Regions from separate parts of the Eubacterium ventriosum genome, predicted to be linked through region 1. Evidence: a T-box and tRNA genes for the amino acid it is inferred to sense, from the RefSeq annotation. Region 1 holds a T-box; the other regions hold tRNA genes.
What was found. A T-box is a leader RNA that pairs with one kind of tRNA and senses whether it is charged. The one in region 1 lies ahead of thrS (threonine--tRNA ligase), so its partner is inferred to be a tRNA-Thr.
Positions count from the first base shown of each region.

Region 2: it has a tRNA-Thr gene. The T-box ahead of thrS (threonine--tRNA ligase) is inferred to sense a tRNA for this amino acid. The anticodon was not compared.
Region 3: it has a tRNA-Thr gene. The T-box ahead of thrS (threonine--tRNA ligase) is inferred to sense a tRNA for this amino acid. The anticodon was not compared.
Region 4: it has a tRNA-Thr gene. The T-box ahead of thrS (threonine--tRNA ligase) is inferred to sense a tRNA for this amino acid. The anticodon was not compared.

Region 1 covers NZ_CP102282.1:2,103,547-2,112,007, forward strand. Annotated here, with positions in the region: gene NQ558_RS09415 (ABC transporter ATP-binding protein) at 1-377, opposite strand, end outside; gene NQ558_RS09420 (sodium-dependent transporter) at 668-2,041, opposite strand; gene rplT (50S ribosomal protein L20) at 2,118-2,474, opposite strand; gene rpmI (50S ribosomal protein L35) at 2,497-2,694, opposite strand; gene infC (translation initiation factor IF-3) at 2,725-3,219, opposite strand; gene NQ558_RS09440 (DUF1540 domain-containing protein) at 3,623-3,952, opposite strand; gene thrS (threonine--tRNA ligase) at 4,087-6,048, opposite strand; T-box leader at 6,146-6,356, opposite strand; gene NQ558_RS09450 (trigger factor) at 6,396-7,634, opposite strand; gene guaB (IMP dehydrogenase) at 7,834-8,461, opposite strand, start outside.
Region 2 covers NZ_CP102282.1:2,712,093-2,720,553, forward strand. Annotated here, with positions in the region: gene NQ558_RS12325 (metallophosphoesterase) at 99-599, opposite strand; gene NQ558_RS12330 (XTP/dITP diphosphatase) at 659-1,261, opposite strand; gene NQ558_RS12335 (lectin like domain-containing protein) at 1,279-3,000, opposite strand; gene NQ558_RS12340 (THUMP domain-containing class I SAM-dependent RNA methyltransferase) at 2,990-4,150, opposite strand; gene NQ558_RS12345 (rhodanese-like domain-containing protein) at 4,268-4,555, opposite strand; gene NQ558_RS12350 (hypothetical protein) at 4,929-5,141, opposite strand; tRNA gene NQ558_RS12355 (tRNA-Arg) at 5,353-5,426, opposite strand; tRNA gene NQ558_RS12360 (tRNA-Leu) at 5,458-5,541, opposite strand; tRNA gene NQ558_RS12365 (tRNA-Val) at 5,565-5,637, opposite strand; tRNA gene NQ558_RS12370 (tRNA-Ile) at 5,746-5,819, opposite strand; tRNA gene NQ558_RS12375 (tRNA-Thr) at 5,829-5,901, opposite strand; tRNA gene NQ558_RS12380 (tRNA-Glu) at 5,917-5,988, opposite strand; tRNA gene NQ558_RS12385 (tRNA-Asn) at 6,078-6,149, opposite strand; rRNA gene NQ558_RS12390 (23S ribosomal RNA) at 6,255-8,461, opposite strand, start outside.
Region 3 covers NZ_CP102282.1:2,722,228-2,727,442, forward strand. Annotated here, with positions in the region: rRNA gene NQ558_RS12400 (16S ribosomal RNA) at 1-1,054, opposite strand, end outside; gene NQ558_RS12405 (hypothetical protein) at 1,468-1,782, opposite strand; gene NQ558_RS12410 (hypothetical protein) at 1,927-2,118, opposite strand; gene NQ558_RS13240 (Ig-like domain-containing protein) at 2,102-2,344, opposite strand; tRNA gene NQ558_RS12415 (tRNA-Arg) at 2,488-2,561, opposite strand; tRNA gene NQ558_RS12420 (tRNA-Leu) at 2,593-2,676, opposite strand; tRNA gene NQ558_RS12425 (tRNA-Val) at 2,700-2,772, opposite strand; tRNA gene NQ558_RS12430 (tRNA-Ile) at 2,897-2,970, opposite strand; tRNA gene NQ558_RS12435 (tRNA-Thr) at 2,980-3,052, opposite strand; tRNA gene NQ558_RS12440 (tRNA-Glu) at 3,068-3,139, opposite strand; tRNA gene NQ558_RS12445 (tRNA-Asn) at 3,229-3,300, opposite strand; rRNA gene NQ558_RS12450 (23S ribosomal RNA) at 3,406-5,215, opposite strand, start outside.
Region 4 covers NZ_CP102282.1:493,426-501,886, forward strand. Annotated here, with positions in the region: gene rsmI (16S rRNA (cytidine(1402)-2'-O)-methyltransferase) at 32-871, opposite strand; gene NQ558_RS02120 (tRNA1(Val) (adenine(37)-N6)-methyltransferase) at 895-1,632, opposite strand; gene NQ558_RS02125 (PSP1 domain-containing protein) at 1,654-2,547, opposite strand; gene NQ558_RS02130 (DNA polymerase III subunit) at 2,585-3,625, opposite strand; gene NQ558_RS02135 (nucleoside/nucleotide kinase family protein) at 3,757-4,347, opposite strand; gene NQ558_RS02140 (aminotransferase class I/II-fold pyridoxal phosphate-dependent enzyme) at 4,360-5,880, opposite strand; gene NQ558_RS02145 (hypothetical protein) at 5,897-6,835, opposite strand; tRNA gene NQ558_RS02150 (tRNA-Phe) at 7,048-7,120, opposite strand; tRNA gene NQ558_RS02155 (tRNA-Met) at 7,127-7,200, opposite strand; tRNA gene NQ558_RS02160 (tRNA-Tyr) at 7,220-7,301, opposite strand; tRNA gene NQ558_RS02165 (tRNA-Thr) at 7,307-7,379, opposite strand; tRNA gene NQ558_RS02170 (tRNA-Val) at 7,418-7,490, opposite strand; tRNA gene NQ558_RS02175 (tRNA-Asp) at 7,572-7,645, opposite strand; rRNA gene NQ558_RS02180 (23S ribosomal RNA) at 7,761-8,461, opposite strand, start outside.

The DNA.
Region 1 (8,461 bases):
TGTGTAGTTTTAGTCATTTCAAGAACTTCTTTAATATTTTTCATTTTTTCTTTTGCCGGAATCTTCTTTAATTCAGCCACAAAAACAAGATATTCTTTTACTGTCATATCCTGATAAAGCGGTGGAATTTCAGGAAGATATCCTACACATTTCTTTGCCTTTTCAGGCTCTTTAAAGATATCATATCCATCAATTTTTACCGTTCCGCTTGTTGCTCCAATATAGCCTGTAATGATGTTCATTGTAGTTGATTTGCCTGCTCCGTTTGGTCCTAAAAATCCATAGACCTTCCCCTTTTCAAGATTTAAATTCAACCCATTTACGGCAATATTATCGCCATATTTTTTAACTAGATTTTCTATTTGTATGCCACTCATTAACACACCTCCCTGTTTTTCTAACTATTAAAAATTATAGTTTTCATTTGTGTTTTTTATTAGTTAAAATTGTGATTTTTATAGGTATAAAGTGTGTTTTTATTTTGTTGAAAATGTGAATTATCCTGCAAAGTATTTTTATATATTGAAAGTTATGAGAACTTTCCTATATAATAAAAACTCCACGCCAACCTGTGTCAGCGCGAAGTTTCATGTAATTATCTTTTAATATTAAATTATACTCCGATGTTCATAATCTTTCTTCAATCAATACCTATTTATGATATAGTCTATTTTGCCCAAAACTTGTCATATATTCCAAAAGCAAATATAAACAATACAATTAAAGGCAATATATATGTAAGATATACTCGCATCCAATTATGAATCTTTATACCTTTTCCTGTATTTGCCTCTTCTTTATAATTCTTCCAGCCCCAACCGAACTTACTTGTACAGAAAAGTAAGTATATTAATGAACCAAGTGGCAACCATATATTACTTACAAGAAAATCTTCAAAATCTAGGAATGAACCACCGAATACTCCAAGCCAGTCAAATGACCAAAGATTAAATCCTAATACACATGGCATTGAAAGTAATGCCACAAGAATCATATTAACTATACTTGATTTCTTTCTGTTAAATCCTGTAAGTTCCATACCACACGATACAATATTTTCAAATACCGCAAGTACTGTTGAAAAAGCTGCAAATGTCATAAACACAAAGAACAAACTTCCCCAAACTCTACCAAAAGGTATGTTATTAAAAATATTTGGTAATGTAATAAAAACAAGACTTGGTCCTTGTGTCTGATCTACACCAAATGTAAAACATGCAGGAAAAATAATTAAACCTGATGTTATTGCAACAAAAGTATCAAGAGCTGCAATTGTTACAGATTCACCTAAAAGTGAACGATCTTTTCCAATATAGCTTCCAAAAATTGCCATAGCACCTATTCCAATACTAAGTGTAAAAAATGCCTGATTCATAGCTCCTACTGCTGTATTGCCAATACCTGCCGCTTTTGCTCTTTCAATGCTTGGAATTAGATAAAAACTTAAACCTTCCTTTGCTCCCTTCATGAAGAAACTGTTAATTGCAAGGATAACCATAATTGCAAGCAATGCAACCATCATAACCTTTGTAACCTTTTCAAGTCCATTTTGAAGTCCAATGGAGCAAATAAAAAATCCCACCACTACTATAATAAGCATACAAATAGTCATTGTTACAGGTTTTTGCAACATTTCCGAAAATACATTTGCTACTCCATCTGTATTAAGTCCAACGAATTTTCCTGTGCTTGTAAGATAAAAATAGTAAAGCATCCAACCTGCAACCGTTGTGTAAAACATCATTAGTAAATAATTGCCTATTAAAGCAATATATCCGTGAATATGCCATTTTTGTCCCGCTTTTTCAAGAGCTTTGTATGCCTGAGCCGGACTTTTCTGGCTTGCACGTCCCACAGCAAACTCCATTGACATGATAGGAATTCCAAGCATTACCAAAAATAATAAATAAAGTAATACAAAAAATCCTCCACCACCTTGGCCTGCCATATAAGCGAATTTCCATACATTCCCTATTCCAATTGCACATCCGGCTGAAATTAAAATAAAGCCCAAACGTGATTTCAACTTTTCTCTTTCCACAATTTTTTCCTTTCAAGAAAAAAGGAACTACTCATCTGAATAGTTCCTATTTTTGTATGTTAATGTATTTAATAAACTATGCTAATTTTGCTTTAGCAACTTCTACTAACTTAGCAAATCCTTCAGCATCGTTAACTGCCATTTCAGCTAACATCTTTCTGTTCATTTCTACACCAGCTAACTTAAGACCATACATAAACTTGCTGTATGAAAGTCCATTGATTCTAGCTGCAGCATTGATTCTTGCAATCCATAACTGTCTGAACTGTCTCTTCTTCTGCTTTCTGCCAGCATATGAACTTGTTAAAGCTCTCATAACTGACTGCTTTGCTACTCTATACTGTTTTGATCTAGCTCCTCTATAACCTTTAGCTAGTTTTAATACTCTATTATGTTTCTTCTTAGCGTTCATTCCGCCTTTAATTCTTGCCATTTCTTCTTCCTCCTACTATAGATTATAAATAAGGTAAAATCTTCTTCATATTCTTTACATTTGTAGCATCAGTTGTTGTTGCTTTTCTAAGATTTCTTTTTCTCTTAGCTGATTTCTTTGTTAAGATATGTGATTTGTAAGCTTTATTTCTTTTAAGCTTTCCTGTACCTGTTTTTTTGAAACGTTTTGCAGCTGCTCTGCTTGTCTTAATTTTTGGCATGTTTGTGTCCTCCTTAAATATCTTAAAAGCTTAACGCTTTTTTTCTAAAAACATTGTCATGTTTCTGCCTTCTAATTTCGGTGCTTTCACAACTGATGCAATATCTTCAAGCATCTTTGCAAAGTCATCAAGCACATGTGCATTACTACTAATGTGCGCCATTTCTCTTCCTCTGAATCGAAGAGTTACTTTAACCTTATCACCTTTTTCAATAAACTTTCTGGCATTGTTAGCCTTTGTTTTTAAGTCATTAATTTCAACGTTTGGTGATAATCTAATTTCTTTTACTTCGACAATATGTTGTTTCTTCTTTGCTTCCTTTTCACGCTTCTGCTGTTCATATCTGAACTTGCCATAGTCCATAATCTTACAAACCGGTGGCTTAGCCTTAGGTGAAATCTTAATCAAATCAAGTTCTGCTTCATCTGCTAACTTCTGAGCATCTCTTGAAGACATAACTCCCAACTGTTGTCCGTCTGTTCCAATAACACGAACTTCTCTATCTCTAATCTGTTCGTTAATCATTAAATCGCTAATAGTATTGCACCTCCAAATTATTTCTTCAAAAAGAAAAGTGGATAACCCACAGATTACCCACTATTATTTCTACACAATAAAATCGTTATAAAAATATTAACCTGGAATCACTTAAAAAGTGTCTTGGTGAGAGCGGATACTCTGCTTTCTTTTTTCACATCAGTGTTTATATTACCATCTTCTCATCCATATGTCAACATTTTTTATAACTTTTTTTGATTACAGTGTTCCAAATGAGCATAAAAGCGAAGCTCTTGCTTTGCGATATGCGAATTTGGTGGTGGATTGCGGCAGTGCGTAGCACGTAACAATCCGTGTAATCAATATATTTACATTCTACAACTCTATTTTTTCGTATGTGCTTGCACAATTGCAGAAAAATAAGTTGATTCTACTTACAACCACATTCAAAGCTTCCACATTCTGTCTGGCTTTCATGCTTTGCTCCATTACCTGAAATTGTAATTTTGTCCGCATGGCACTTAGAATTATCATTAAATACACAATTCTTAGCTTCACATGATACATCTAATGTATCCTCCGGACCTGCGTTGCAATGACATGCTTGTGCTGTTGTGCCCTCAGTCTTCTCTTTAAAATCCCCACAATAAGTCGCATCAATAACAGTTGCATCCTGTCCTTCTACATTTATGCCGTCACGACAACATTTTGATGACTTATTGTAATAACAGTTTTTTACATTACATTCTAAATTAGTCATAATAACACTCCACCTAAATTTATTTCGGATTTTATCCGATACATTTAGTGTGGAGTGTTTTTTATTTTTTATTCATTTAGTTTTTGTAAAAATAATTTTAAACTAAAGTATGCTTATTTACTTTTAATTAAACATTACTTGTTTTCTTCTACTTCAACTTTACGGATTTCTTTTGTTCTGATTTCCTTACAAATCTGTTCAATAAATTCATCCAAAGGCTTAACACCTTCATCTCCTGCAAAACGGCTTCTAACTGATACTGTTTCGTCAGCTTCTTCCTGCTGTCCTACAACAAGCATGTATGGAAGTTTATCAAGTCTTGCCTCCCTAATCTTGTAGCCAATCTTTTCTGAACGTGAATCAACTGTAACATCAATACCATTCTTCTTTAATTCAGCCGCAACTTTGTCAGCATATTCAACATATTTGTCTGAAATAGGAAGTACTCTAACCTGTTCAGGACATAACCATGTTGGGAACTTTCCTGCATATTTTTCAATAAGCCATGCAAGTGTTCTTTCGTAGCATCCAATACTTGTTCTGTGGATGATGTATGGACGTTTCTTTTCACCATTTTCATCAATATAATACATATCAAACTGTTCAGCTAAAAGAGCATCCCACTGAATTGTAATCATTGTATCTTCTTTTCCATAAACATTTTTTGCATTAATATCAACCTTTGGTCCATAGAAAGCTGCTTCTCCAATATCCTCTACAAAAGGAATATTTAATTCATTTAAAACGTTTCTGATATCCTGTTCTGTTTCATTCCAAACTTCAGGTTCTCCGATATATTTTTCTCTATTTTCAGGATCCCATTTTGAAAGATGATATGTTACATCTTCTTCTAAGCCTAAAGTCTGTAAGCAATACTGAGCTAAAGCAATACAATTCTTAAATTCTTCAACCATCTGGTCAGGTCTTACAATAAGATGTCCTTCTGAAATTGTAAACTGACGAACTCTTGTAAGCCCGTGCATTTCACCTGAATCTTCATTTCTGAAAAGTGTTGATGTTTCACCATATCTGCAAGGTAAATCTCTGTAGCTCTTCTGGCTTGCTTTGTATACATAATACTGGAACGGACATGTCATTGGACGAAGTGCAAATACTTCTTTGTCTTTTTCTTCATCTCCCAAAACAAACATTCCATCTTTATAATGATCCCAATGTCCTGAAATCTTATACAAATCACTCTTTGCCATTAAAGGCGTCTTTGTACGTACATAGCCCCATTCATTATCTTCAAGGTCTTCAATCCATCTCTGTAATTTCTGAATCATTCTCTGTCCCTTTGGCATTAATAATGGAAGTCCCTGTCCGATAACATCAACCGTTGTGAAAAGTTCCATTTCCCTACCAAGTTTATTATGATCTCTGTTCTTTGCATCTTCTAATTCTTCAAGATATTTATTCAATTCATCTTTGCTATCAAAAGCTGTAGCGTATATTCTCTGCAATCTTGCTTTTGAAGAATCACCTCTCCAATAAGCCATTGATGATGAAATAATTTTAAATGCCTTAATTGATTTTGTGTTCATAAGATGTGGTCCTGCACATAAGTCTACAAATTCACCCTGGCTGTAAAATGAAATTGTTGAACCTTCAGGTAAATCTTTAATTAATTCAACTTTGTAAGGTTCATTTCTGTCTTCCATATATTTGATTGCATCTTCTCTTGGAAGTGTAAATCTTTCAAGTCTGGCACCCTTTTTAATGATTTTCTTCATTTCAGCTTCGATTTTATCTAAATCCTCTCTTGAAAAAGGTTCATGCTCAAAATCATAGTAAAATCCTGTATCAATTGAAGGTCCAATTGCTAATTTTGCTTCTGGGAATAAATTTTTAACAGCTTCAGCCATAACATGTGATGCTGTATGTCTATATGCAGCCTTACCTGCTTCATCCTTAAATGTAAGAATGTTTAATGTACAATCCTTGTCAATTGTTGTTCTAAGGTCTACAACCTCTCCATCAACTTCGCCTGCACACGCAGCTCTTCCTAAACCTCCTGCAATGTCAAATGCAATATCATTTACTGACATTGGTTCTGAATATTCTTTTACTGAACCATCTTTTAAAGTAACTTTCATAGTGTTTTCTCCTTTACTTCTACAATGTTTATTCTGAAACATACAGGTTTCTTCTTTTGTTTTTTGTATTAAAAAAGTCCCTGTTTATGTTTCCATAAACAGGGACGTAAAATACGCGGTTCCACCCTGATTGTTTCTGTCAAAATCTATTCTGACAAAAGCCTCTCATTCTGATTATAACGGAATCACCGGACTTGATTAGAGTCGCTCAGAGGTAGTCTTCAATTATCCTTCTGTAAAATGCTCTCAGCTATGCATCTCTCTCTGTGACCCTCCGGATAACCTACTCGTCTCGTCAACGCTTTGTTCACCACTCATTATATCATTGCTTTTTTTGTTGTCAAATACTATTTTGAAATCTTATAAGAAAATTTAACTTTGGCATGATCATATACCCAATCTACCGCCTTATCCATTAATGCTCCCTGACGGATTTCCTCGTCTGTATACTGTGACTTCATATCTTCTTCTGATTCAAAATCACCTTCCTGATATAACTCATCCCACTTATTCTGAATATCTTCATCTGTAATCTTGTTAGCAAGACCTTCTTTTTCAACAATTGCCCACATAACCATTTCAGACTTAAGTGCATTCATGTATTCATCTTCCATATCATCTTCTGTCATACCATTTATTTCCAGATATTCATCAGTTGTCATACCGAAAAATTCAGCATTATAATTGTAATCACCATCCACTTCTTCAATAACTCTCTGATATGCTGTCTCTGAATATTTATTTACGACAGAACTTTCAAGGACTTTTGACCATAACTCAGCTTTTGCATCTTCTATAAGACTCTGTTTACACCATTTATAAAAATCATCAGCATTTTCCAAGCCATAATCATCATAGTAGTTCTCTTTAACCCACTTGTCAGTTACCTTTTCTACGTATAATTTTCTAACTGATTTTATTTTTGCTACAAACTTAACATTCTTACCTGAATAGTCGCTGCCATCTGTTGCAAAATCTGAAGCATTTAAACCTTCAATAGTAATTTCTTCACCTGATTTATGTCCCTTTAGGGCATCTGAAATAATTTTTAATGCTCCTTTTGAATTTTCACCAATAATAACTTCCTGATCTTTATGTGTAATGTTGCTGTCTTTCTTATCATCAACATATCCTGTTAAATTATACTCAACCTGATCAGTATCTTCTGCAACTTTCTTTGCTGTATTATATTCATTAGTTTCATCTGAAACACTTTCATCCCACATATCCTGTGTTATCTCATAAGTTAATCCCTTATAATTTCCTAAAGAAATATAATTGCTAAAGTAATCCTTCATACTGCTAACACCATAATTCATCTCTTTAAGCAACTCTTTCTCAGGTTCTACTTTTTTCTGATAATAAACAACACCTGCAAAAACAGCCAAAATTATAATTATTAATCCCGGAACAACAATTTTTCCGAATTTAAAACCGTTCTTTTCGTTTTTATTATCTGACGGATTCCCGTTTTTTCCATTTGTTTCAATTGTTTCTTCCTTTGTAGTTTCTTCAACTGTTTCAATTTTTTCAACACTTTCATTTGCATCTGTCTGTGTTTCTAAGTCCTTGTTTGTTTCTTCCATAACCTCTCCTTGGCACTTTATTTTTTAGTTTTGCAACATTAAACTCTTTCAATTTTCCTATTCTACAATTTTAATTTATAGAAAAAGGACCTTATTACAAGGTCCTTCTTATTCTAACATAAATTAGTTAATTAATATATGTTTTTTTATATTTTTCATATAATTTTAACAATTAATGTTGCTATTTATTTTAACCAAATTAGTTTTCAACTGTGTAGTTTGGTGCTTCTTTTGTAATATGAATGTCATGTGGATGACTTTCTTTTAAAGATGCTGCTGAAATCTTAACAAACTTACCTGTTTCCTTAAGTGTTTCAATATCTTTTGCTCCACAATATCCCATACCTGATCTAAGACCACCCATTAACTGGAATACTGTATCTTCTAATGTTCCCTTGTATGCAACTCGCCCTTCAACACCTTCAGGTACAAGCTTCTTAGCACCACTCTGGAAGTATCTGTCTTTGCTACCATTTTCCATAGCTGCAATTGAACCCATTCCACGATATACTTTGTATTTACGTCCCTGGAATAATTCGAAATCTCCAGGTGCTTCATCACATCCTGCAAACATTGAACCCATCATACATACGTTTCCACCTGCAGCAATGGCTTTTACAATATCACCTGAGAATTTAATACCACCATCTGCAATAATTGGAACACCATATTCCTTAGCAACTTCATAACAATCCATAATAGCTGAAACCTGTGGTACACCAATACCTGCAACAACTCGTGTTGTACAGATTGAACCAGGTCCAATACCTACTTTAACTGCATCTGCTCCTGCTTCAATTAAATCTCTTGTAGCATCTCCTGTTGCA
Region 2 (8,461 bases), 610 kb from region 1:
AGCTTGTTTACTTTACCATAGGTTAAGTACTTTTGTCAACAACTTTTTACAAACTTTTTATTTTTTCTTTTTCAACCTTTCTTTAAGGCTAAAAAGCCTTAAAGACTATAGGTGTCAGCTCTGGCTTCTCCATTGCTTCCTATTGTTACAATTCCATATGTTGGTCTGCCTGAAGCCTGTCTTGGTCGTGAAATACTTCCCGGATTCATAACAAGTACATCCTTGCAATATGAAACATCCGGCACATGAGTATGTCCGTATAACGCAACACTGCACCCTTCTTCTCTTGCAGCATTACACAAATCATTTACACTATACTCAACATTAAATCTATGTCCATGAGTTGCAAAAATCTTTACATTTTCTTCTTCAACTATTTCAACCAACTCATTCTTTGAATAAAAATCGCAATTTCCTCTTACAATTGTAACAGGACAACCGCACATTTCACGAATCTCCTCATCCTGTCCAACTGCATCGCCCAAATGAATAACTCTATCCACCTTGCCTGCTTCTTTTAATATTTCATTTAAATTTCCAAGCTGTCCATGTGAATCGCTTATTACTAATATTCTCATGTTATCTCCCCTCTCTTTCATTGGGTAGTCTCCAACTACACTAGTCTTTTTTTCTTTAATGTACTTTCAAAAGCCCAATCTTAATTTAAATCCAATTTTCTCTTCAAAATTTCTTTCATCTGCTCTAACGCTTTTCCTCTATGGCTAATGCTGTTTTTTAACTCAGGAGCCATTTCACCTGTTGTCATCTCGTATTCAGGTACATAAACTATAGGATCATATCCAAATCCGTTCTTTCCTTTTTGTTCATATCCGATTAATCCTTCAATTGTTCCCCTACATGTTTCAATTTCACCATTAGGAAAAGCAACTGCCATAGAACAAACAAATCTTGCGCTTCTTTCTTTGCCTTTTGCATCTTTTAATTTTTCGATAATATATTTATTCTTTTCATCATAAGGTGTATCTTCCCCTAAAAATCTTGCAGAATAAATTCCAGGTGCGCCATCCAAATAATCAACTTCTAACCCTGAATCATCTGCCAAAGCTATTTCACCTGTAGCTTCCATTATTGTTTTTGCCTTAATAATGGCATTTTCTTCAAAAGTTTTTCCATCTTCCACTATATCAATATCAATTCCGGCATCCTTCATTGTTACAAAATCAACTCCGAAATCTTCCATCATCATTTTTACTTCTCTAACTTTTCCCTGATTAGTTGTTGCAAATATTATTTTTTTCATTGTGTACCTCTTTCATATTATTTATTCTTAGTATATGCCTTAAGACAAATATTACATTGCTGTTTCTCGGCCGACTGCCAGCTATATCCTTGAGAGCTAAAATACCCTTCTCCATCTGATAAGTCTATTTTTACGGCCATTTCTTTGCTTTCCATTTCCACTGGTATAAGCTTGTAAAACTTTTCACTTTTATCCTTACTTACCTTCACTATAACGGCAAATTTCTTTTTCTTTGAGATATTATACTCCTTATCAAGATTAATTGTATAATATCCCTGATTTTTTATTGTGCCTGATGCTGCCATATGATTTCTATTATTTAATGACTCCTGACTTTCAAAATTTTCACAAATAAAAACTTCATATTTCAAATCTGTACTTGTTGCATAGAATCCTACAGCGTCAAGTTTTTCATTATTTTTGCCCTGGTAAACATTGGCAAAATAAACACTTGAACTGCCCTCAAACCCCATACTTCCGGTAAAGCCACACAAATCGCTTTGATAAATATTGTCGTAATTATTAGTGTCTTCTACCTTTGTATAGCACACATTGTTGCTTCCGATTCTGTCATCATAATATGAAATATAGAAAATTCCCTTATCTCCAAAACTTTCTCCCCAACTGTTTACACAAATAAAAGCTCCATTGCCTTTAATAGTTTTGTCGTTAAAATAGTCCTTTGAAAAATCGTCATCCCAACCAACAATTACAACATCATGATTAGGCTTATTATCTCCCTTGTAGCAATAAGCATTATATTTTTTATTATAATACATTGAACTGCCGTCTGCATCACTCATTGACATATACATTGAGCTTTCGACTCCACCATATTTAAAGACCATTTCTTTTATTTGTTCATAATCTTTATATGGAACAATCTCTGCTTCCTGAACATGTTTCACAGACTTAAGATTTTTATTTGTTTTTCCATCTCCATATGGATCATCTTTCTCCAACACAGGACCTTTCCATGACATCAAATATGCCATAGCACGTATGTACTCGCCACCATCCTGAATATCATCAGAAAGGGCATTATTATAAATCATATTGTCCTCAGAAAAATCAAATTTCTGTTCCGGCATAAGTGATGTTTCCAGTGCTGTAAGTGTAGCAAAAGCCCAACATGTTCCGTATTTTCCCTGGTTTTTTATTTTTACAATCTTATTATTTTCAACATAACTATATCTCTTCGGCAAATATGAATTTCCCGTTGCTGTATTCGTAAAACTTGCCGTATTACTTTTGCTGTTCCACTTATAACTATAATTCAAATATTTGCTAAAAACCTTTGCTGAAACATAAATGGAATCGTTTATCTTCTTCGCTCCATTACTTATTTTGTAATTATTTTCATTAAATTTAATATTCTGCTTACCAAAATATAAAGTAGCTTTGTTACTACCTTTTTCAATAAGAATTTCTTTCCCGTTATAAACGTTTTTAGCGCAATTAAATGCATCACTTATAACGCTAATCGGAATCATAAGCTCCATCTTATTAGTCATATATGGAGTTTCCCCATTACATTCAATAGTTCTTCCGTCTACTTTTAAATTTATTTTATTTTTGTTAATTTCCCTTGCCATTATGCGGTTCCATTTTTTGTCAAATTTTACCCCGTCAACATTTTTTTGAATATTTTCCTTTGAAAATACCATAGTAAAGCCTGCCAAAATAAGAACCGCAACAATTATTGGGATGCATAAAATAACTATTTTTTTATTTTTCATTTACTTTTCCCTTTTTCGGTGGTTTTGGCCCCATAAACTGATAGAAATATGTTTTAATCATTCCGTTATAAATCTTACGGTTCTTCGTTGCCTTAATTCCCATATCTTTTTCAGCATCTTCGTAAGATGTAATAATAAACGCAGACCAACTATCTAACGCCTTATATCTCTTTCCAATTTCAGTATACAAAGGCACTAAAGCCTTCTTTTCTTCTAGTCTTTCGCCATATGGAGGATTTGTTATAATAAATCCATACTTTTTACTATGACTTAATTTGCTAACCGGTCTTGCCTGAAAATGAATCAAATGATCAACTCCTGCAAGCTGTGCATTTTTTCTTGCAAATTCAACCATTTCAGGATCAATATCATATCCCTGAATATCAGTGTCAACATCTTCATTCATTATGTCATAAGCTTCATTTACAGCCTTGTACCAAAGTTTTTTATCAATAAAATTAGTCCAATTTTCAGCGGTAAATTCTCTATTCATTCCCGGAGCAATATTTGCTGCAATCATAGCCGCCTCAATAGGAAAAGTTCCACATCCACAGAAAGGATCAACAAGTATTCTGTCCTTATTCCATGGAGTAAGCATTATTAAAGCCGCCGCCAAAGTCTCAGAAATGGGTGCTTTAGACGTATTCTTTCTGTATCCTCTTTTATGAAGTGATTCTCCAGACGTATCCAGTGCTATAATAGCCTCATCTTTATAGAAAAATACTCTTATGGGATACTCTGCTCCATCCTCAGCAAACCAGCTTTCGTGATATTCCATTTTTAATTTTTCAACAATAGCTTTCTTAACTATTCTCTGAATGTCAGAAGGGCTGAAAAGCTTACTCTTAACTGTCCCTGCTTTTTTTACCCAAAACTTTCCATCAACAGGTATAAACTCCTGCCAATCCAATGCCTTAACAGCCTCAAAAAGCTGATCATATGTAGTTGCCTTGACTCTTCCAACTTGAATCATTACTCTTTCTGCCGTTCTAAGAAAAACATTTGCCCTACAAACTGCCAATGCATCTCCCTCGAAAGTAACTCTTCCGTCTTCAACTTGAACAATATCATATCCTAAATCTGTAATCTCTCTTTTCAAAACTGATTCAACACCAAAATGACATGGTGTAACTATTTTAAATTTATCCATTATTTATTAAATATGCATTACTGCATCCCTTTCATCTATATTCATACTAGATATGATAATAGCAACTAAAAACAATGTCAACTTTATACTTGTATCATACTTTTATTTAATCTTATATTATATTTTTTTAAAACCTCCCACTACTGCCTTAACTTTATATCCTACTTTGTTCATCTCATTAGCTAACTTGAAACTTAAACTACCTCTCTTGCAATATAAAATCCATATTTTATCTTTCTTGTCAAACTCTTCAATCTCTTTTAATGATGCATTCGGCAAATTAATTGCATTTTCAATATGAGAAACATCATAATCTTTTCGTCCCCTTAAATCCACAACAATACAATCTTCTTCAATTGCCATTTTCCCTGCCTCTTCAAGAGATATCATATCAAATTTTTTCATCTTTCCTCCACACAATTCTCACTATATATACCACATATTCTACTTACTTTTTTTAATTATACTTACTACTTATTATTAAAATTTTTTATTTATTATTACATATGTTATTAATAAAAATATTGTTCCTATTAACAATAAAAATTATAAATATTAAAGTCTTAAAATCATAAAGATTAAAGTCGCAAATGATAAAGATTATACTTATACATATTATTATAAATCTGAAAAATATTTTCAGATTAAATTTTGTAAGAAAAAGAGCTGTAGCATTGTTATGTTTTCTTAAATAAATAAAAAACTAAGCAAATGCCACAACCCTCTTATTTAACTGTATACAATTTTTCTAAATTTTTTCGAAAACCAAATGATTTTTTTATTCATCTGAATCTTCATTTTTGTAACTATTCTTATAGCCATTTTTGTAACTATTCTTTGAATAACTGTTTTCTGAAGATTTATTCTTTGCCTGACCTGTTTTAGAATTACTGTTTTTTAAATGACTTTCATCATAAGCACTATCCTTGCAATTCTTTGACTTTGAATAATCTGACTCATAGTTTTTTGATTTTGAATAATTGTTTGACATATTTGCCTCCTGATTAATTATTTGTCACATAAGTATTATGCAAAATAAAATCAAAATTATTCATTTAAAAATAATTAAATCTTATTGTTAACAACAATGAAATCTTCTTTTTAAAATTAAATCTTATTGTTAATAGAAAATAAGATCTTATAGCTAGTATAAGTTTAATATTATTAATAAAAAATAACCCCTGATATTAATCAGGGGCAAGTGTGCGTGACAGGATTCGAACCCACGACCTTCTGGTCCGTAGCCAGACGCTCTATCCAACTGAGCTACACGCACATAAGCACCTCTTTTGGAGATGCTTTCTTAATGCCGGCGACCGGAATCGAACCGGTACTGTGTTGCCACAACAGGATTTTAAGTCCTGCGCGTCTGCCAGTTCCGCCACGCCGGCATTGTACTGTTTAATTGTACAAGTGGGACCTACAGGGCTCGAACCTGTGACCCCCTGCTTGTAAGGCAGATGCTCTCCCAGCTGAGCTAAGATCCCATGCTTTAGGTTTGTTTTCTTCCGTCCTCACGGGCTGTGCTGGATTTGTTCTTCTCTCTTTGGGACTTCTGTCCCTGTATGATTGTGACTTTCGATAATCACAATAAGTGGACCTGCGGGGACTCGAACCCGGGACCGACCGGTTATGAGCCGGTTGCTCTAACCAACTGAGCTACAGGTCCTCACATGAAAGCCGATGAACGGACTCGAACCGTTAACCTGCTGATTACAAATCAGCTGCTCTGCCAATTGAGCCACATCGGCGTATGAATTTCTTAGTGACTCCAAGGGGATTTGAACCCCTGTTACCGCCGTGAAAGGGCGGTGTCTTAACCGCTTGACCATGGAGCCTTGTTTCTTTTCTCTGTCCCTGTTCTTTTTTTTCCTGTCTTTTCTTTCCTCTTCCCCGTCTTTCGCACCTGTTTTTTAATGCAAAAAAGCTCCCCGAGTAGGGCTCGAACCTACAACCCCTCGGTTAACAGCCGAGTGCTCTACCATTGAGCTATCGAGGATTATTCCTTCAGCCTTCGCTGAAACTGTTATTCTTTTTGATTATACGCTCAAAACCACACACTGAAATCCTTCATCCGGGGAGATAACTCCTCTTTCCTTCCTTCATGGATAAGCCCTCGACCTATTAGTATCAGTCAGCTACATGTGTTACCACACTTCCACCTCTGACCTATCAACCTCGTCGTCTTCAAGGGGTCTTAATTCTTGCGAATGGGATATCTCATCTTGAGGGGGGCTTCACGCTTAGATGCCTTCAGCGTTTATCCCTTCCCGACTTGGCTACCCTGCCATGCACTTGGTAGTGCAACAGGTACACCAGAGGTCAGTCCATCCCGGTCCTCTCGTACTAAGGACAGCTCCTCTCAAATATCCTACGCCCACGCCGGATAGGGACCGAACTGTCTCACGACGTTCTGAACCCAGCTCGCGTACCGCTTTAATGGGCGAACAGCCCAACCCTTGGGACCTACTACAGCCCCAGGATGCGATGAGCCGACATCGAGGTGCCAAACCACTCCGTCGATGTGAACTCTTGGGAGTGATAAGCCTGTTATCCCCAGGGTAGCTTTTATCCGTTGAGCGATGGCAATCCCACTTTATACCACCGGATCACTAAGTCCTACTTTCGTACCTGCTCCACCCGTCGGTGTCACAGTCAAGCTCCCTTCTGCCTTTGCACTCTTCGAATGGTTTCCGACCATTCTGAGGGAACCTTTGAGCGCCTCCGATACCCTTTCGGAGGCGACCGCCCCAGTCAAACTCCCCACCTGACATTGTCCACCAGCCGGATCACGGCTGCATGTTAGAAACCCAATACTGCAAGGGTGGTATCCCAAGGGCGACTCCACACAAACTGGCGTTCATGTCTCCTAGTCTCCCACCTATCCTGTACATGCAATATCGAATCCCAGTATCAAGCTAGAGTAAAGCTCCATGGGGTCTTTCCGTCCTGGCGCAGGTAACCAGCATCTTCACTGGTACTTCAATTTCACCGGATGCATTGTCGAGACAGTGCCCAAATCATTACGCCTTTCGTGCGGGTCGGAACTTACCCGACAAGGAATTTCGCTACCTTAGGACCGTTATAGTTACGGCCGCCGTTTACTGGGGCTTAAGTTCAAGGCTTCGACTCATGTCTAACCTCTCCCCTTAACCTTCCAGCACCGGGCAGGCGTCAGCCCATATACATCACCTTACGGTTTCGCATAGACCTGTGTTTTTGCTAAACAGTTGCTTGGGCCAATTCTCTGCGGCCTACCTTCGTAGGCACCCCTTATCCCGAAGTTACGGGGCCATTTTGCCGAGTTCCTTAACAATGCTTCTTCCGTCGGCCTTAGGATTCTCTCCTCATCCACCTGTGTCGGTTTACGGTACGGGTACAATGTACACAATAGCGGCTTTTCCTGACAGCCAGCTCACCGGCTTCGCTACTTTAATTTCACTCCGCGTCACGTCTTCAAATTGAACAGCGGATTTGCCTGCTGTTCTCCTACCCCGCTTGCACCGGTTTCTCCATTCCCGGCTCCGGCTCTCTGTCTGTGTCCCCACATTTCTGATACATTGCAGTACAGGAATTTCAACCTGTTGTCCATCGACTACGTCTTTCGACCTCGCCTTAGGTCCCGACTTACCCAGGGCAGATCAGCTTTACCCTGGAAACCTTAGATATTCGGCCGTGAGGATTCTCACCTCACTCTCGCTACTCATTCCGGCATTCTCTCTTCTTAACACTCCACTGCTCCTTTCGGTACAGCTTCGTCGCAGTTAAGAATGCTCCTCTACCAATGACATTGTCATTCCTCAGCTTCGGTGTAGTGTTTAGCCCCGGACATTTTCGGCGCAGGACCTCTCGACTAGTGAGCTATTACGCACTCTTTGAATGAATGGCTGCTTCTGAGCCAACATCCTAGTTGTCTTCGAAATCCCACATCCTTTTCCACTTAACACTCACTTTGGGACCTTAGCTGGAGGTCTGGGCTGTTTCCCTTTTGACTACCCAACTTATCTCGTGCAGTCTGACTCCCAATCATCATCTTTACGGCATTCGGAGTTTGATAATCTTCGGTAAGCTTTGACGCCCCCTAGGATATTCAGTGCTCTACCTCCGCAAGACTAAATTGAGGCTAGCCCTAAAGCTATTTCGAGGAGAACCAGCTATCTCCGGGTTCGATTGGAATTTCTCCGCTACCCACACCTCATCACCACCCTTTTCAACGGATGTGTGTTCGGACCTCCATTGCCTTTTACGGCAACTTCATCCTGGACATGGGTAGGTCACCCGGTTTCGGGTCTACTCACACTGACTAACTCG
Region 3 (5,215 bases), 620 kb from region 1:
ACAACCATGCACCACCTGTCTCCACTGTTCCGAAGAAAGGGTCACATTACTGACCTGTCAGTGGGATGTCAAGAGCAGGTAAGGTTCTTCGCGTTGCTTCGAATTAAACCACATGCTCCACCGCTTGTGCGGGTCCCCGTCAATTCCTTTGAGTTTCATTCTTGCGAACGTACTCCCCAGGTGGAATACTTAATGCGTTTGCTTCGGCACCGAGGAACTATTGTCCCCCGACACCTAGTATTCATCGTTTACGGCGTGGACTACCAGGGTATCTAATCCTGTTTGCTCCCCACGCTTTCGAGCCTCAGCGTCAGTAATCGTCCAGTAAGCCGCCTTCGCCACCGGTGTTCCTCCTAATATCTACGCATTTCACCGCTACACTAGGAATTCCGCTTACCCCTCCGACACTCTAGCCTGACAGTTTCAAAAGCAATTCCGGGGTTGAGCCCCAGGCTTTCACTTCTGACTTGCCATGCCGCCTACGCTCCCTTTACACCCAGTAAATCCGGATAACGCTTGCCCCATACGTATTACCGCGGCTGCTGGCACGTATTTAGCCGGGGCTTCTTAGTCAAGTACCGTCATTTTCTTCCTTGCTGATAGAAGTTTACATACCGAAATACTTCTTCCTTCACGCGGCGTCGCTGCATCAGGGTTTCCCCCATTGTGCAATATTCCCTACTGCTGCCTCCCGTAGGAGTTTGGGCCGTGTCTCAGTCCCAATGTGGCCGATCACTCTCTCAAGTCGGCTACTGATCGTCGCCTTGGTGGGCCGTTACCTCACCAACCAGCTAATCAGACGCGGGTCCATCTTGTACCACCGGAGTTTTTCACACCGTACCATGCGGTACTGTGCGCTTATGCGGTATTAGCAGTCGTTTCCAACTGTTATCCCCCTGTACAAGGCAGGTTACCCACGCGTTACTCACCCGTCCGCCACTCAGTCACAATGGTCTTCCTCCCGAAGGATTCTGTCCAAGGTGCTTCGTTCGACTTGCATGTATTAAGCACGCCGCCAGCGTTCATCCTGAGCCAGGATCAAACTCTCGTTAAAAGTGTTTGTTCTGTCAGAATGACGTTAGCCATTCATCCATTACTGTTGTTTTGGAAATCGTTAGCTTCGATTACTCGAATTAACAATGTTCGCTCTGAAAATTTTATTTTTGAATTTTCAGGGATGGTTGCTGTTCAATTATCAATGTTCCTGTTTGCTGTCTCTTTGCGACAGCTTGTTTATTATATCTCACTTGCAGTCGCTTGTCAACAACTTTTTATTTTTCTTTTTCAAGAATTTCTGTCGTTTTTCGACAGCCAGAATAATTTACCATAATTTTCCTTGTCTGTCAACAACTTTTTAAAATTCATTTTTGTTATCTCAGCGACAACTCGTATAATTTATCATAACTTTAAGGGGTTGTCAATAACTTTTTTGAAGTTTTTGAAAAGTCATTTTCTGTTGCATACTTATTAATACATTTCAAGGATTTTTTTGTAGTCACTAATAACTTTTTTCCATGTTTTCTTTGTTAAATTATTTAATTCATATTTTACATAAGCTCCTTCTTCTGTATCATATGCCTTTAATGTTACATGCTTACGTCCCAGAATTTTCTCCAATGTATTAATTTTATCTATGTTTTCTTTACTATTACTAGATAATCTCACTGTTCCATTGTTGGTTATTTGTAAAATACCTTTCTTAATTTTATCTTTATAACTACTGTTATAATCAAACTTTACATTTTTTGATCCTGATTTAAAAGACACTCGATTCAATCCCATATCATCATAAGTATTTATTGAAACTAACGTAACATTACATACGAACCTCAACTATATTGACGTTTTTCCTGATTTTTTATTCAATTCAATATATGGATAAAACGTACCAATATGCCCAAACCCTTCTGTATACACTTTTTTATTTCACTTAACTGTATTATATCCACCATACAAAATTGCTTTTTTATTCTTTTTTACCAATTTGTACTTAAGATACTTTTGCTTAAAGCTTTTCATTTTCTTAGAAACAGACTTAAAGCTTGGATTCTTCGGCATTACGGTAACTGTCCATTGTAAATCGTCATAAAATTCTCCATCATCAGTATATGTCTGCATATATTTTTACGCTTCCCTTTTTCTTCGCCTTTACAGTTCCATCGGACATAACTTTTGCAATAGAAGAATCTTCAGATGTCCAATAAACCTCATAATTTGCTTGTTGTGGGTTACTATATAATTTAATTTTTTTAGTTTTCCCCCTAACTATTTTAATTTTCTTGCTATCTGTAGTTACTTCCGGATACTTCCAATCAGGTGTATATACTATGAGTAAATAGTCAATTCAATTTATCTATATTCAATTTATATTAATGCTGCTTTTTATTATTTTTTAATTTTTTTACTTAAAAACGTTCTATCTAACATTTATTTAGTAGCAATTTTAGATTTATAAAAAAATACCCCCTGATATTAATCAGGGGCAAGTGTGCGTGACAGGATTCGAACCCACGACCTTCTGGTCCGTAGCCAGACGCTCTATCCAACTGAGCTACACGCACATAAGCACCTCTTTTGGAGATGCTTGCTTAATGCCGGCGACCGGAATCGAACCGGTACTGTGTTGCCACAACAGGATTTTAAGTCCTGCGCGTCTGCCAGTTCCGCCACGCCGGCATTGTACTGTTTAATTGTACAAGTGGGACCTACAGGGCTCGAACCTGTGACCCCCTGCTTGTAAGGCAGATGCTCTCCCAGCTGAGCTAAGATCCCATGCTTTAGGTTTGTTTTCTCCCGTCCTCACGGGCTGTGCTGGATTTGTTTTCATCAGGATTTCTCACAACCTTGTTGGTTTCATCCTCCTGATGTCATTGCAATCATGAATAATCACAATAAGTGGACCTGCGGGGACTCGAACCCGGGACCGACCGGTTATGAGCCGGTTGCTCTAACCAACTGAGCTACAGGTCCTCACATGAAAGCCGATGAACGGACTCGAACCGTTAACCTGCTGATTACAAATCAGCTGCTCTGCCAATTGAGCCACATCGGCGTATGAATTTCTTAGTGACTCCAAGGGGATTTGAACCCCTGTTACCGCCGTGAAAGGGCGGTGTCTTAACCGCTTGACCATGGAGCCTTGTTTCTTTTCTCTGTCCCTGTTCGTTTTTTTCCTGTCTTTTCTTTCCTCTTCCCCGTCTTTCGCACCTGTTTTTTAATGCAAAAAAGCTCCCCGAGTAGGGCTCGAACCTACAACCCCTCGGTTAACAGCCGAGTGCTCTACCATTGAGCTATCGAGGATTATTCCTTCAGTCTTCGCTGAAACTGTTATTCTTTTTGATTATACGCTCAAAACCACACACTGAAATCCTTCATCCGGGGAGATAACTCCTCTTTCCTTCCTTCATGGATAAGCCCTCGACCTATTAGTATCAGTCAGCTCCATGTGTTACCACACTTCCACCTCTGACCTATCAACCTCGTCGTCTTCAAGGGGTCTTAATTCTTGCGAATGGGATATCTCATCTTGAGGGGGGCTTCACGCTTAGATGCCTTCAGCGTTTATCCCTTCCCGACTTGGCTACCCTGCCATGCACTTGGTAGTGCAACAGGTACACCAGAGGTCAGTCCATCCCGGTCCTCTCGTACTAAGGACAGCTCCTCTCAAATATCCTACGCCCACGCCGGATAGGGACCGAACTGTCTCACGACGTTCTGAACCCAGCTCGCGTACCGCTTTAATGGGCGAACAGCCCAACCCTTGGGACCTACTACAGCCCCAGGATGCGATGAGCCGACATCGAGGTGCCAAACCACTCCGTCGATGTGAACTCTTGGGAGTGATAAGCCTGTTATCCCCAGGGTAGCTTTTATCCGTTGAGCGATGGCAATCCCACTTTATACCACCGGATCACTAAGTCCTACTTTCGTACCTGCTCCACCCGTCGGTGTCACAGTCAAGCTCCCTTCTGCCTTTGCACTCTTCGAATGGTTTCCGACCATTCTGAGGGAACCTTTGAGCGCCTCCGATACCCTTTCGGAGGCGACCGCCCCAGTCAAACTCCCCACCTGACATTGTCCACCAGCCGGATCACGGCTGCATGTTAGAAACCCAATACTGCAAGGGTGGTATCCCAAGGGCGACTCCACACAAACTGGCGTTCATGTCTCCTAGTCTCCCACCTATCCTGTACATGCAATATCGAATCCCAGTATCAAGCTAGAGTAAAGCTCCATGGGGTCTTTCCGTCCTGGCGCAGGTAACCAGCATCTTCACTGGTACTTCAATTTCACCGGATGCATTGTCGAGACAGTGCCCAAATCATTACGCCTTTCGTGCGGGTCGGAACTTACCCGACAAGGAATTTCGCTACCTTAGGACCGTTATAGTTACGGCCGCCGTTTACTGGGGCTTAAGTTCAAGGCTTCGACTCATGTCTAACCTCTCCCCTTAACCTTCCAGCACCGGGCAGGCGTCAGCCCATATACATCACCTTACGGTTTCGCATAGACCTGTGTTTTTGCTAAACAGTTGCTTGGGCCAATTCTCTGCGGCCTACCTTCGTAGGCACCCCTTATCCCGAAGTTACGGGGCCATTTTGCCGAGTTCCTTAACAATGCTTCTTCCGTCGGCCTTAGGATTCTCTCCTCATCCACCTGTGTCGGTTTACGGTACGGGTACAATGTACACAATAGCGGCTTTTCCTGACAGCCAGCTCACCGGCTTCGCTACTTTAATTTCACTCCGCGTCACGTCTTCAAATTGAACAGCGGATTTGCCTGCTGTTCTCCTACCCCGCTTGCACCGGTTTCTCCATTCCCGGCTCCGGCTCTCTGTCTGTGTCCCCACATTTCTGATACATTGCAGTACAGGAATTTCAACCTGTTGTCCATCGACTACGTCTTTCGACCTCGCCTTAGGTCCCGACTTACCCAGGGCAGATCAGCTTTACCCTGGAAACCTTAGATATTCGGCCGTGAGGATTCTCACCTCACTCTCGCTACTCATTCCGGCATTCTCTCTTCTTAACACTCCACTGCTCCTTTCGGTACAGCTTCGTCGCAGTTAAGAATGCTCCTCTACCAATGACATTGTCATTCCTCAGCTTCGGTGTAGTGTTTAGCCCCGGACATTTTCGGCGCAGGACCTCTCGACTAGTGAGCTATTACGCACTCTTTGAATGAATGGCTGCTTCTGAGCCAACATCCTAGTTGT
Region 4 (8,461 bases), 1.2 Mb from region 1:
AGAAGCACATCAAGTGATGCGCTTCTTACTTCTACTTTATTAATTGGTTATATATGTCTCTTTTGGAAACTCCTCTGTCTTTTGCAACAAGTTTCATGGCTGACTTTTTGTCGTTCCCCTGACTTATATAGTATTCCATATGTTCTTCTATTGTCATTGATTCCCATTTTTGTTTGTTTTCTTCCTGTATTTCTTCCTGAGATTTTCCCTCTATCACAAGAACATACTCTCCTCTAGGTTCTTTTTCATTGTATTTCTCTATTGCCTGGTCTATTGTTGTTTTGTCAGCTTCCTCATATTTCTTGGTTAACTCTCTACATAATGTAAGTTGTCTGTTTCCAAGTGTTTCCCTTAATTCTTTTAAGGTTCTTGCCAGCCTGTGAGGTGCCTCATATATTATAATTGTTCTTGTTTCATTTTTTAATTCTTCAAGAACTGCTACTTTTTCTTTTTTATCTTTTGGTAAAAAAGCTTCAAAACAAAATCTTCTTGTTTTCTGACCTGACATTGTAAGCGCTGTAATACATGCCGCAGGGCCTGGCAATGATGTTACCTGTATGCCTGCTTCAAAGCACTGTCTCACAACTTCTTCCCCCGGATCAGATATTCCCGGCGTTCCCGCATCAGTTATAATGGCAATGTTTTTGCCTTCCTTCATCATTTCTACCAACTGTTTTGCCTTATCATATTTGTTAAACTCATGATAGCTTGTCATTGGTGTTTTTATATCAAAATGATTAAGCAATTTTATGCTGTTTCTTGTATCTTCTGCCCCAATCAAATCTACTTCATTTAAAGTTCTTACAACTCTATATGTAATATCTTCAAGATTTCCTATTGGTGTGGCGCATAAATATAATTTTCCTGCCATTTCTACCTCTATTCTGCAAAATGCTAAAATCCATATATTCTGTGTATTTCCTTAGTATAAACTCCCGGTTCATCGTACACAATAAGTGGCGGTTCCACTACCATCATTGACTTTCCGCCTCTTACCCCTTCTATTAGAAGCATGTTTGCATCTCTGTCCGCAAAAGGATGTATCATTCTAAGTCTTTTAGGCTCAATTCTATATTCCTTCATAAGACTAATAATTTCAGCCAACCTTCTAGGTCTGTGAACCATATAAAATCTTCCCTTAGGCTTTAGTAACTTAGCTGACTCTCTTATTACATCTTCAAGATTGCATTTAATTTCATGCCTTGCAATTGCCTTAGGCTCATCGGGATTTTTTACACCATGATTTTCAGTCATATATGGTGGATTAGTTGTTACAACATTAAAACTTGCTGCCCCAAAAATCTTAGAAGCTTCTTTTATATCTCCGTCAACTATTTTAATTCTGTCCTGAAGGTTGTTAAGCATAACGCTTCTTCTTGCCATTTCAGCACTTTCAGGCTGAATTTCCAATGCTTCAAAGTCCTGTCCTTCTGTTTTTGCTTCAAGTAATATTGGAATAATTCCAGTACCTGTTCCAAGATCTAAAGCTCTTTCACCTTTTCCTACCTTAGCAAAACCTGTTAACAGAACGGCATCCATTCCAAAACAGAATCTCTCTCTGTTCTGAATTATTTTATATCCATTTCTCTCCAAATCTACAATTTGTTCACCTGATTGCAACTTTACTTCCAATTATAATCTCTGCCTTTACAATTAATCTAATTTGGACTCTTCCTTATCTTCAAGTCCCTTTAATGCCTTTAATTCCTCTGAAGCAAGATTAAACTTCTTCTTCTTTGGCTTAAACTTTAACTCGTCAATGGCATATTCTTTAATTTCTCTTTCGTCATCAACTTCAACTACTATTTTAACCTTCTGTCTAAGAACATTTACGCTTACAACTTCACCCTTAAAGCCATCAAAAGTCTTAACTTTTTCTCCAATGTCAGGTAAATTAGAATTTAATTCCTCGTATGCTTCCTGCTCATTCTTAAGACAACACATTAATCTTCCACAAATACCTGAAATCTTTGTTGGATTAAGTGAAAGACTCTGTTCCTTTGCCATCTTAATTGACACAGGAATAAATTCTGACAAATAAGTATTACAGCAAAGTGGTCTGCCACAAATGCCTATTCCTCCAAGCATTTTTGTTTCATCTCTAACGCCAACCTGTCTAAGTTCAATTCTTGTCTTAAATACTGAAGCCAAATCCTTTACAAGTTCTCTAAAGTCAATTCGTCCATCTGCCGTAAAATAAAATAAAACTTTATTATTATCAAAAGTATATTCTGTTTCAATAAGTTTCATTTCCAAACCATGTTTTGCAATTTTTTCTTTGCAGATTTTAAATGCTTTCTTTTCTTTCTCATTATTTTCAATTGCTTTTTTATCATCCTCTTCAGTTGCAATACGTATAACGGACTTTAATGGCATAATAACCTTATCATCCGCTACTTCTCTTATTCCCTGAACAACTGAACCATATTCAATTCCCCTTGCAGTTTCAACTATAACATGGTCTCCTACCTTTACCTGAAAATCTGCGGGGCTAAAATTGTATATTTTTCCTGCCTGTCTAAATCTAACGCCTATAACTTTAATCATTTCTGTCTCCTTGTTCTAACTGTTATCCAATCTATGTTTATTTTCCTGAAGTTTTTTCCTTAATGGAAAGTAATAATATTTCTATAGTGGAATCAAAATTAACATTTGACTTAATTCTGCTTTCTGCCAGATCTATTGCCTTAAGAATGTCATTAATATCATCAAATGAATATGTCTGACTCATTTTTTCTATTGTCATATACTCATCCTGAAAAATAATCTGGTCTTCTTCCTTAGTTGCCTTATAGACAAGTATATCCCTAAACCAAATTCGCATTAAGCTAAAGTATTCATCAATCTGCTTTTTAAAAGTTCCTGTTTTCTTAATTGCCTCCCCAATAATATCCATTCCGCCTTTTTCCAAAGACATAAACATTCCAACAACATACTGTTTTAATTCTTTAAATTCTTCAGATGTTGCAAGTTTAATCGCCTTGCCCGGATTTCCATTAGAAAATGTTGCTGCAACTCTTGCTTCATAATCCCCTACACCATACTGTGATGTTAATTGATTCTTTATTATATCTTCCTTTACAGGTCTGATATTTAACATAACACAACGCGATAAAATAGTTTGAAGAAAAGTATCCGCATTTGTAGTTAACAAGATTATAATGGCATATTCAGGTGGTTCTTCAATTGTTTTTAACAATGCATTCTGTGCCTGCACTGTCATCTTTTCACTTTCCGGAACAATATATATCTTATATGGACTGCTATATGGCTTAATGTCAATATCATCATTTATCTGCTCTCTTATTTCATCAACACCAATACCTGATTTTTCGTAGGTAATATACTTAATATCCGGCTGGTTTTTTGAATCCGTCTGCTTACATGACTTGCACTGTCCGCATGCTGTTCCCGGAACGGTAATTCTTTCACCATCTTCATTAATGGCTTTATTAGAATTGTTTCTCTCACACTGCAAAGCCTTGGCAAAATGAATTGCAAGATTCATCTTACCCGATCCTTCTTCCCCATTTATAATGTAGGCGTGAGAAATTTTTCCCATTCTAATAGCATTTTCAAAATGTCTTAATATATGATTTTGTCCCAGAATTCTTTCTGATTCCATCTTCACTCCTAAAAATTAATCTATGGTCATACTAATTTATAATAACATAAATAAATAAAAAAGGCTATGCTTTAGCCATTTCCAGATAAAACATAACCTTAAAAATAATATAATACTTATTTATTTTATTCTTACTTTATTTTTTTTACTATTTCCTGCTCTATTTCTTTTATACACTGATTTAAGTTATTGTTCTCAAACCTTTTCTTTATACCGGCTTTCTCTATTTTTTCTTCTGAGAAATCTTCCTCATCAGCCAGAAATCTTCTGCATAACTCCTTGTACTTTGGCTCACTTTGATTTCTTTCCCTGTTAACAGCCCTTGCCAATCTTTCACCTGTTTCAACCTGTATATATAACGGCACCACAACATCTTCACCATAAAAATCAATCATCTGCTCATATGATTCCAAAGTACCAATATACAAATAATCTCCGTTATTTAAATCTATCTGGCCGTCATCAACTGTAAAATAACTCCATATTCCATACACAGTATTATAATCTCTGCACTCAATAACCTTTTTAGCCTTTTTCAATTCTTCAAGCTTATTTTGGTCAACAAAAAAATATTCCACCCCATTTTTTTCATTAACCCTCATAGGTCTTGTTGTATAACCTACAACAGTTTTTAAATTTAATTGTTTATTTTCTTTTAAGCTTTGGAAAATAGTATCTTTTCCGCTGCAGCTTTTTCCTAACACAAAAAATATCTTTGACATTATTCCTCCAATTTATTTTACAACTTCAATAGTTTTATTTGAATTATCTTTTAAACCGCTAATATTCATATTTGCTTCCAAATACACTTTAATCTGTTCCAATAATTCTTCTGTAATCACTTCACCAGGAACAACCAATGGGATTCCCGGCGGATAAAGAAAAACAAATTCACCTGAAATGCAATCCTTTGAATCAAACAGATTAACTGTATTTTTTTCTTTCAAATCTGTTTCGTATATTGAATACATTCTTTTATTTTTCAGTAACTCTACAGAAATATTTTCATTCTGCTTTTCTTCCAAGGACTTATCTATTTCCTTTAAAGCCTCTGCCAATCTTTCAAGTTCTTTATAATCATCGCATATAGTAGTTATCCCAAGCACATACTTTAGTGAATCCATTTCAACTTCAATATTATACTTGTATCTGAGAATATCCCCTAACTGCTTACCTGTTATTCCACTATTATTTACATTAATAATAAGCTTCGTTACATCTACATCAAAAACATTATTTTGATTTTTTAATTCTTCACATGGTATTGAAATATACTTACACTTATTAACATTTTTTCTGATTTTGTTAATAACATTCAACAATTCATCATATCTTTGTTGACCTTTTTTCTGAATTTCCCTAATACACTTGTCAATGCTACACATTAGCACATATGAAGGACTACTTGTTTCATATATAGACAACATTTCCTGCACTTTTCCTGCATCAATTCTATCGCCCTTTAAATGAAACAAAGCTGTCTGTGTCATTGCCGGCAAAGTCTTATGTGTGCTTTCGATAACTAAATCAGCTCCCAACTTATAAGCCGGAACCGGAAGTTTCTCACTTATTCCAAAATGGGCTCCGTGGGCTTCATCCACAATTAAGACTGTATTATATTTATGGACTACTCTTGCAATTTCCTCTATATCAGATACGATTCCATCATAAGTAGGGGATGTAAGAACAACCGCCTTTACATCTCTATTTTTTTTCAAAATATTTTCTATTTCGCCTTTATTATAACCACCATTTATTCCGTACTTAGCTATATAAGACGGATATACATATTCCACGTCTAAATTACGTAACTTGGCACAATTATAAACTGCCTTGTGACAATTTCTTCCTATGATAATTTTATCTCCTATATTAGTAACTGCACTAATAGCAGCTAAAATTCCACATGAACTTCCATTTACCAAAAACCAAGTTCTGTCCGTCTCAAAAAAATCGGATGCATTTTTCATTGCATCCAATATTATCCCTTTAGGATTGTGTAAATTATCAAATCCATCTATTTCCGTAATATCCACTTTATATGGATCAATTCCATCAAAAAGCCTTTCATTTCTTTTATGCCCCGGCATATGTAATGGATATCTTCCATTTTTACTATATTCAATTAATTCATTGTAAAAACTCTTCTTCTGACAATTGTAGTCTTCATTATTATCTTTATAATTATTTCTACTATTATCTTTATAATTATTTCTACTATTATTGTTATAATTTTTATAACTATTACTTTCCATTACATACTCCCACTAACTATTCGCCAAAGTTAAAAAATGAAATCTGCTTATTTGTATAGTCTCCTCTATTAAATCCTTCAAGAAATACCTCAAGTGAAACAAATTTTTTAATTCCCTTATCACTTATAAAAGGAATATCTATATTAAATATTACATTATTTTTTGTTTCATTATCTTCTCTATTCATAAGCTTCTCAACAACAGTAATTGGAACAGAAAACTCTGCGGTGCATTCCATAAAATTAAGTTCAAAATTAGCTTCAAACTGATTTTCACTTCTATATACACTGTCAATATAAGCTCTATTTATCTCAGATTTGGTAGCTTCCTCTATTACCGGTTTAGTCCACCCATTCTTTCCTAAAATCATTACAGGATAAACATTATTAATAATTCCTATTGCACCTTCAGGAATTATATTCTCCTCGTCTATCTCACGCTCGTAACCCTCCAACAATTCCTGCTTTGTTATGTTATTAATTATATTCTCGCTTAAACCTGACACAAAAGAATCTATCTTTTTCAAAATAGGCTGCATCACTCCTATTCTCTCCAAAGATACCATAAAAATATTGTGCGCCCAGGCATACTCCTGCGCCTCTCTTGAAAAAGCAGTAGCGCTGAAATAACAACCGGTGTAATTATATCTATCGCATATATTTCCCATCTCTCCCTGTATTGCGTAGTTAGTTTCAGAAATATCTGCAATAATTCCTCCAAAATCGCGTACATGCATTAACTCAACCTTATTTTTTGCATAATACTTATACTGAAATATTATTCTTAAAGGAAATATAAAAGCTGTTGGAAGATTTAACTTTCCATAAGAATTAATACCATGGGAACTACTTCTCCCCGGTATATTCTGCTCTACAATATTAATATAATTGCTGTCCTGTAATAATTTTTTAACCTTTTCTTCGAATATTATTTCTCTTGCCTGATGCTCTTTCATTTAATTTATCCTCTTGTAATCTTGTTTTAATTATTTTACTTTTAATTATTTCTATGTGTGCTAGTGCTATAAATTTGTTTTGTAGTTAATTCTATTTATTCCTCCACTCACTGGGTGATATACATATATTTATATTACTATTTTTTATATTAGTAAGCAATTATTTATGGCAAAAAAAAACTAATGGAAAATCCATTAGTAAATAAAAATAATGCCCAGTTCCGGAATCGAACCAGAGACACGAGGATTTTCAGTCCTCTGCTCTACCAACTGAGCTAACTGGGCATTGAGTTGCGGGAATAGGATTTGAACCTATGACCTCCGGGTTATGAGCCCGGCGAGCTTCCAGACTGCTCCACCCCGCGATATTTAATTAAAAAGTAATGGGCAGAGAAGGATTCGAACCTTCGAAGGCAGTGCCAGCAGATTTACAGTCTGTCCCCTTTGGCCACTCGGGAATCTGCCCATTAAAGCCGATGAACGGACTCGAACCGTTAACCTGCTGATTACAAATCAGCTGCTCTGCCAATTGAGCCACATCGGCGTATTCATTTTTATCATTTATACTGTAAGAAGTATAAATGGGACCTACAGGGCTCGAACCTGTGACCCCCTGCTTGTAAGGCAGATGCTCTCCCAGCTGAGCTAAGATCCCAAGAAAAAAATAAAGAGGTTGAGAAAGCTAGCTTGATATGCTTTCGACCTCCTCTGTATAAATTATATATTATACTGATAGCGACCCGGATGGGGTTCGAACCCACGACCTCCGCCGTGACAGGGCGGCGCTCTAACCAGCTGAGCCACCGGGCCATCAAGAGTATTATAACATACTCAGTACTAAATTACAAGTACTTTTTTGATTATACACTCAAAACCACACACTGAAATCCTTCATCCGGGGAGATAACTCCTCTTTCCTTCCTTCATGGATAAGCCCTCGACCTATTAGTATCAGTCAGCTCCATGTGTTACCACACTTCCACCTCTGACCTATCAACCTCGTCGTCTTCAAGGGGTCTTAATTCTTGCGAATGGGATATCTCATCTTGAGGGGGGCTTCACGCTTAGATGCCTTCAGCGTTTATCCCTTCCCGACTTGGCTACCCTGCCATGCACTTGGTAGTGCAACAGGTACACCAGAGGTCAGTCCATCCCGGTCCTCTCGTACTAAGGACAGCTCCTCTCAAATATCCTACGCCCACGCCGGATAGGGACCGAACTGTCTCACGACGTTCTGAACCCAGCTCGCGTACCGCTTTAATGGGCGAACAGCCCAACCCTTGGGACCTACTACAGCCCCAGGATGCGATGAGCCGACATCGAGGTGCCAAACCACTCCGTCGATGTGAACTCTTGGGAGTGATAAGCCTGTTATCCCCAGGGTAGCTTTTATCCGTTGAGCGATGGCAATCCCACTTTATACCACCGGATCACTAAGTCCTACTTTCGTACCTGCTCCACCCGTCGGTGTCACAGTCAAGCTCCCTTCTGCCTTTGCACTCTTCGAATGGTTTCCGACCATTCTGAGGGAACCTTTGAGCGCCTCCGATACCCTTTCGGAGGCGACCGCCCCAGTCAAACTCCCCACCTGACATTGTCCACCAGCCGGATCACGGCTGCATGTTA